2 regions of the Lysinibacillus sp. UBA6686 genome follow, and region 1 is predicted to be linked to the other one. Evidence: predicted binding sites of a transcription regulator. Region 1 holds the regulator's gene; the other holds the start of a gene.
The links. The regulator LexA, encoded in region 1, represses DNA repair genes until DNA is damaged. The targets are predictions, from matches to a motif close to CGAACATATGTTCG.
Positions count from the first base shown of each region.

Region 2: a site for LexA is predicted at 1,724-1,737, ahead of uvrB (excinuclease ABC subunit UvrB). Genes of this name have one in related genera too.

Region 1 covers NZ_DKJS01000081.1:51,461-54,890, reverse strand. The annotation lists gene B2R82_RS22025 (hypothetical protein) at 1-91, shown strand, start outside; gene B2R82_RS22020 (YneB family resolvase-like protein) at 330-995, opposite strand; gene yneA (cell division suppressor protein YneA) at 992-1,306, opposite strand; gene lexA (transcriptional repressor LexA) at 1,471-2,088, shown strand; gene B2R82_RS22005 (DUF4303 domain-containing protein) at 2,207-2,704, shown strand; gene B2R82_RS22000 (gamma-glutamyl-gamma-aminobutyrate hydrolase family protein) at 2,782-3,430, opposite strand, start outside.
Region 2 covers NZ_DKJS01000058.1:25,608-29,037, reverse strand. The annotation lists gene uvrB (excinuclease ABC subunit UvrB) at 1-1,650, opposite strand, end outside; gene B2R82_RS15200 (IDEAL domain-containing protein) at 1,954-2,196, opposite strand; gene B2R82_RS15195 (competence protein ComK) at 2,422-2,931, shown strand; one part of gene prfB (peptide chain release factor 2) at 3,113-3,430, opposite strand, start outside.

The sequences.
Region 1 (3,430 bases):
CAACCAAACATTTCAAAACCAAAATGTTTCACAAGTAAATAATTCCTATGTCGAGTTTGGAAGTAGAGTACACCACTTTTTTAGAAAGTAAAGAAACATCAATAAAATCACATGATACCAATTTAACATTTATGAAAAAAGCACCTATTTAGTTGAATGGGTGCTTTTTTGTCATTATTCGTTTTCAATCAATGTCTGTATAATTAACTATACAATACATTTCAAGAAAATCCATTTAAACTACCCGATAATGTGATAATTGAGAGCTTGTATTAATCATGCTCTTCTCTTTCATCAGTGGGATGATAAAAACTCCCACTGACCTTCCATTATTCACCTATTACCTTTTCCTGATGCTCCCGATACCTTCGATGTACTGTTGCCTTGCTGACATCAAAGCCTAAGCCTCGAAGCGTCATGGCAATTTCCTCGAATGTAAAGCCTTTGTTTCGAAGCTTAATAATTTCCTCTATCGGGACTTCTTTTCGCTCCTGCCCATTTGGATTTCCACGATTCGATAAATTATTTTCAGGTCTATAGCCCTTTTCCACCGCTCGACGCATACCACGCCGTATTTTAGCATTATGGATTCTACGCTGGTATTCCTCTACGATCGCTAATATTTCTAGCAGCATCGTATCCATTTCATTTAATTGTACAGGTCCTGCATCCCGCATGGAGAAAACATCTGTTTCTGTTTTTTGCAATAAATGCAGCACAGCCATTCTGGCATTCCCACGTCCTAAGCGAGTTTCATCCTGGACAAATAATGCATGAATTTTCTTTTCTTTAATGAAATCAAGCATTTCGAGTAAGCCATCTCGCTCCACATCATAGCCACTATGCTGATCTAAAAAAATGCCCTTTATATTGTAACCCTGCTCCTTGGCATAGCGCGTTAATTCTTCCTGCTGACGCTCAAGCGAGGAACTTTGTGTCTCTTTTTCTGTACTCACGCGGCAATAGATTACAGCCGATTGTTGTTTATTTATCATGGTTCATTTCTCGCAATTTCAATAGAGTTTATGGGATTGGCTTGGTTTCCCACCACTGGAATGACTAATGATTTACCTGCAATAATTTGAACATCAGGTAATTCATTTTCTGTCTTTACTAATTTAATCCAGTCTTCCTTACTCATTTTACCACGGTATTGCTCAGCTAACGACCATAGGCTATCGCCATGCTCGACTTGTATTTCCTTGTAAGTCACCTCACCAGGATCTGTTATGTAAAGGTATCCTGTAAACAGTAAGCAAGCCCCTAATAAAATGGAGATATGCGGATTTTTCTTTAACCAATTCATCATTATAACCTCTTTTCTAGAATGTTTGTTCGGAATGTATGTTCTTATAATAGTGCGAACAAATGTTTTTGTCAAACACTTTTCGAACCTATGTTTGCATAAGTGTTCGCATTCTGCTATACTATCTAATAAGTAGAAATAAAAGAAAAAAGAGGTGAGCAATCATGAAAAAAGTTTCGAAAAGACAAGAAGACATTTTAGCCTTTATTAAAGAAGAAGTACGCGCAAAGGGGTATCCACCATCTGTACGTGAAATTGGCGAAGCAGTTGGACTTGCTTCAAGCTCAACAGTTCATGGACATTTAGCTCGTTTAGAACAAAAGGGCTTTATCCGCCGTGACCCAACAAAGCCTCGTGCCATTGAAATATTGGAGCCAGAAGACTCGATCCAAAAGCAAAGTGTTATTCACGTCCCTCTTGTGGGTAAAGTAACAGCAGGTTCTCCAATTACAGCTATTGAAAATATCGAAGAGTATTTCCCGCTGCCAGATACTTATGGGACAAGTGAGGATCAATTATTTATGCTAGAGATTATGGGTGAATCCATGATTGAAGCTGGTATACTTGATGGAGACTTAGTTATTGTAAAGCAAAAATCAACAGCAGATAATGGGGATATTGTCGTGGCGATGACAGAAGAGGATGAAGCAACGGTTAAGCGTTTCTTTAAGGAAAAAAATCATTTCCGCTTACAGCCTGAAAACTCCACAATGGAGCCAATTATTGTCGATCAAGTTTCAATTTTAGGACAAGTTGTAGGCCTTTATCGTCGAGTGCACTAAAAAATATAAAATTTTTGGATGATTTTAAGAGGCTGATATGTTCCCTGATGAGCATATACCTCTTTTTCTTAATTTGAGACATAGAACAAAATACGATCTACATAGGGAGTGCATCCATTTGAAACAAAAAATTAAGCAGGCTGTACAAGAGGCTTATACGACAATGTATAGCTCCTTATACGATGAACAAATTTATGCGGCTGTTTTAGTGACAGATGGTGATTGTGGAAGCCTTTATTTAACAATGGGAACCGAAAAATCACTTATTGAAATTGGTCAGAACTATGAGGACGACCCCGAAAACTATCGTTTTTTAAAGGATGAATATTTACATTATGATGAAACGGATATGCTCGAAAAGGTAAGTCGTGAATTATTAGATACAATATTGCATATCGAAGACGAGGAATTTGTTAAACATAAAGAGATGCTTCATCAAGCAATGAGTGATACGATGTATGAATTGAAGCAGGAGGGCATTATCGACGAAAGCATTTTTGTTTTTATTTCGGTGACTGATGATGACCAGGATGAAATATTGGAGCTAACGTCAGCAAAGCGTTGTAATCCAAATCACCCCCTACTCCCTGCATTTATCCGTAATTGGCAGTATTAAATACCTTTACGAAGATATCGAACAAAATTTTTCGCCATCTTCCTTTATCAAAAAAAGAATCCACTTTACAATGGATTCTATGCCTCTAATTTGAATGTTAGGCTTGCCTTTATAAAAGCAGTAAATATTTTCTTTGACACTTCATCTCCTGCCATCGCCTGCTCTTCTGGATGCCACTGTACCGCCAGACAAAACGGGTGATCTTCATGTACGACTGCTTCTACAATTCCATCACTGGATTTGGCAGCAACCTTTAATTTCTCAGCTAATACGTTGACAGCTTGATGATGAAAGGAATTTACGGCTATTTTCTCTTTCTCGGTGATTCTGTTTAATAATGAATCAGGTGTAACCGTAACATAGTGGGTAGCAACACCCCGAGCTGCCTGCTGCATATGCTTTAATAATTTTTTACTATGATATTCGCTCTCCATATCCTGATAAATATTGCCTCCAAGGGCAACATTTAATATTTGAATGCCACGACATATACCAAAAATCGGCATCTTGCGAATAAAGGCTGCCTCGATTAAAGCAAGCTCTACAGAATCTCTTTCAGGGTGTACCTTCCCTAATTTGGGTGCAGGCTCTGCATCAAAGAGAAATGGATGGACATCACAGCCTCCCGACAGCAATAACCCGTCTGTCAAAGACAAAGCTTGTGCAACATCCTCCTCTATACCAGGTGGAATAATGAGCGGAATGCCCCCAGCTTCGATAATACTA
Region 2 (3,430 bases), on a different contig from region 1:
CATAATAACATGACCATTGGCATTTCGTGCAGCACGTCCAATCGTTTGAATTAATGAGCGTTCTGAGCGTAAAAATCCTTCCTTGTCAGCATCTAAAATTGCTACTAGTGACACCTCTGGAATATCTAGCCCCTCTCTTAAAAGGTTAATACCAATTAACACATCATAAGTCCCTTTACGAAGCTCACGAATAATTTCAATACGCTCGAGCGTCTTAATTTCTGAATGCAGATATTCCACCTTTAAACCCATTTCCTTCAAATAGGCTGTTAAATCCTCTGACATTTTTTTCGTTAAGGTTGTTACAAGTACTCGTTCATCATGCGAAATGCGGTCTTGAATTTCATCAATCAAATCGTCAATTTGTCCTTCAATTGGTCGCACATCAATTAGCGGATCCAGCAGCCCAGTTGGACGTATAATTTGTTCCACCATTTCTGGAGAATGTTCAAGCTCATAGGGACCAGGTGTTGCCGATACATAAATAGCTTGATGAACTCGTTTTTCATATTCCTCAAAACGTAATGGGCGATTATCAAGCGCTGACGGCAAACGGAAGCCATGCTCGACTAACACACCTTTACGTGCTTGGTCACCATTGTACATTCCCCGAACTTGTGGCAGTGTAACGTGACTTTCGTCAACAACCAGTAAAAAATCATCTGGAAAATAATCGAGCAGGGTATAAGGAGTCGCTCCTGCCTCACGTAATGTTAGGTGACGTGAATAATTTTCGATTCCTGAGCAAAAGCCCATTTCACGCATCATTTCTAAATCATAGCGAGTGCGTTGCTCTAAACGCTGAGCCTCTAATAATTTATCCTCGGCACGTAAAAGCGCTAACCTTTCTTCTAACTCTTTTTCAATATTTTCAATGGCTTTCCGCATTTTTTCTTCTCGTGTAACGAAGTGGGATGCTGGGAAAATAGCGACATGATCTCGATCTGATAAAATCTCCCCTGTTAACGCATCCACTTCACGAATACGGTCGATTTCATCACCGAAAAACTCCACGCGAATACAATGCTCATCTCGGGATGCTGGGAATATTTCCACCACATCTCCACGTACTCGGAACGTTCCGCGAGTAAAGCTAACATCATTGCGTTCATATTGAACATCTACTAGCTTGCGTAGTAGCTGATTGCGTTCAATTTCCATGCCTGTCCGAATCGATACCACCATTTCACGATATTCCTCTGGAGAACCTAAGCCATAAATACAGGATACAGAAGCAATAATAATAACATCATCACGCTCAAATAATGCAGATGTGGCAGAGTGACGTAATTTATCGATTTCATCATTGATACTTGAATCTTTTTCAATATAAGTATCAGTTTGTGGAACATAGGCCTCTGGCTGATAATAATCATAATAGCTGACAAAGTATTCTACAGCATTATTCGGGAAGAATTCTTTAAATTCACTATACAATTGACCTGCCAGTGTTTTATTGTGTGCCATAATCAGTGTCGGTTTTTTAATCTGCTGAATAACGTTAGAGATAGTAAACGTTTTTCCTGTTCCTGTTGCACCAAGTAATGTTTGATGACGTTTCCCCGCACGTACACCCTCCACTAATTCCGCGATTGCCTGTGGTTGATCCCCATTAGGCTGATATGGCGCTTGTAAATCAAATACTTGCACACACGCCCCCGTCCTTTCCTTCCAATTTGTACATTTATTTTAGCATAGCAGCACTAAAATTTCGAACATTTAACGAACGAATGTTTGTAAATTCTTTTCTCTTTCGATAAAATAACGATATTGTTATGAATCCTTCAAGTAAATTATGGAATACCTTTCTACTCTTATAATAGCCGCTTCATCAAGTTTTCAAGCCCTTTCAGCTAAACAGATTCCCCTCATACAATAACGAGTTAATTCTTTTACTAACCTATACGCAAAAAAATCCCGCCCTCCAATTTTTAGGAGGGCGGGCTCGTCATATTATTCACTTGCTGCTTGGCGTAAAACTGTTAGTTCATGTGCGTATAGATGAAATGCCTTTTCATCTTTTTCATCGAGTGCTCTATCTATCAGAACCATGAGCTGCTCTTCACGATGCATACGCTGGATATGATTTAAAAATAAATCCAAATAAATCTCGTTCAATAATTTTTCTGCCTCATCAACTTTCTTTGACTGACCCACGGCTTTTAGAAAATCTGTATACGAATAATATTTATCCAACGATCTCACCTCGATCCTTTTCTAAATTATATGAAAATTGAATTTAAAATGCAATGCATAAGAATTGAAAATAACTTGGATTAGTCATTAATCTCTGTTCATTTGAAGCAAATTCTCTACATGTTTTCTTCATTTATCAATAGGTTTTACATTTTATCTATATTATCAATATTTGAGTTTATCCTCTACACTACAGCTATTAAGAGAAAAGGAGGAACACCATTTATGCAAACAAATTATGTCAATGGATATTTAATCTCTTTCAACACCTATTTACTGGAACCTATCCAGCATGGGGCAAAAATCTTCACAAGGGTTATTGATAAACATAATGAGCTTATCGTTACTCGTAAACCTATGCACATTCTACGAAAATCCTGTATCTCGCTTGGGACAACCTATGAGGCTGCAAAATATTCCGCTAAACGCTTTTTTGGCAATCAACATAAACTACCAATCGTAGTAGCCTTTGATTATGGTTTCCCATGTATCTTTTTACCAACTTATTCTCCGAACTCCATCCATAATATTTGGATTGGACTTCACGCCATTTCGAATATTATACCGAGTAAATTAGGCTGTATTATCACACTTAAAAACGATAAACAAATAGAATTACCTATTCAATATGCTTCTATCAGTAAACAATTTGTCAATGCATCCATGCTCTATAAGCATTACATGAATGAACGAAAGAGCATTAGTCATGATGCCCCATATCATCCGCCTTTCTGATTTAATTACAGCAGGTCTTTGGACACCGCTTGAAAAGAAACCAAAACTGCATTCACATAGAGGTAGGAGTCTTCTGTATCCTCCGCTACCGCTATGCTTTCAATACAAAAATATTTGATGAATGAAGATAAAAAAATTCCCTTCAGGTGCACAAAGTTTCTGTGCCCTTGAAGGGAATTGATTAGCCAATTTTCGAACGTAAGTATGCATTAATGAATGGATCTAAGTCGCCATCCATCACTGCTCCTACATTGCCTGTTTCTTCATTTGTACGATGATCCTTCACCATTGAATATGGATGGAATACATATGAACGAATTTGTGAGCCCCAGCCGATTTCTTTCTGCTCACCACGAATTTCATTTAGCTGTGCCTGTTGTTTATCTAGCTCTAATTGATATAATTTTCCTTTTAACATTGTCATCGCTTTTTCACGGTTTTTAATTTGTGAGCGCTCAGCCTGACATTGTACAATTGTACCAGTCGGGATGTGAGTAAT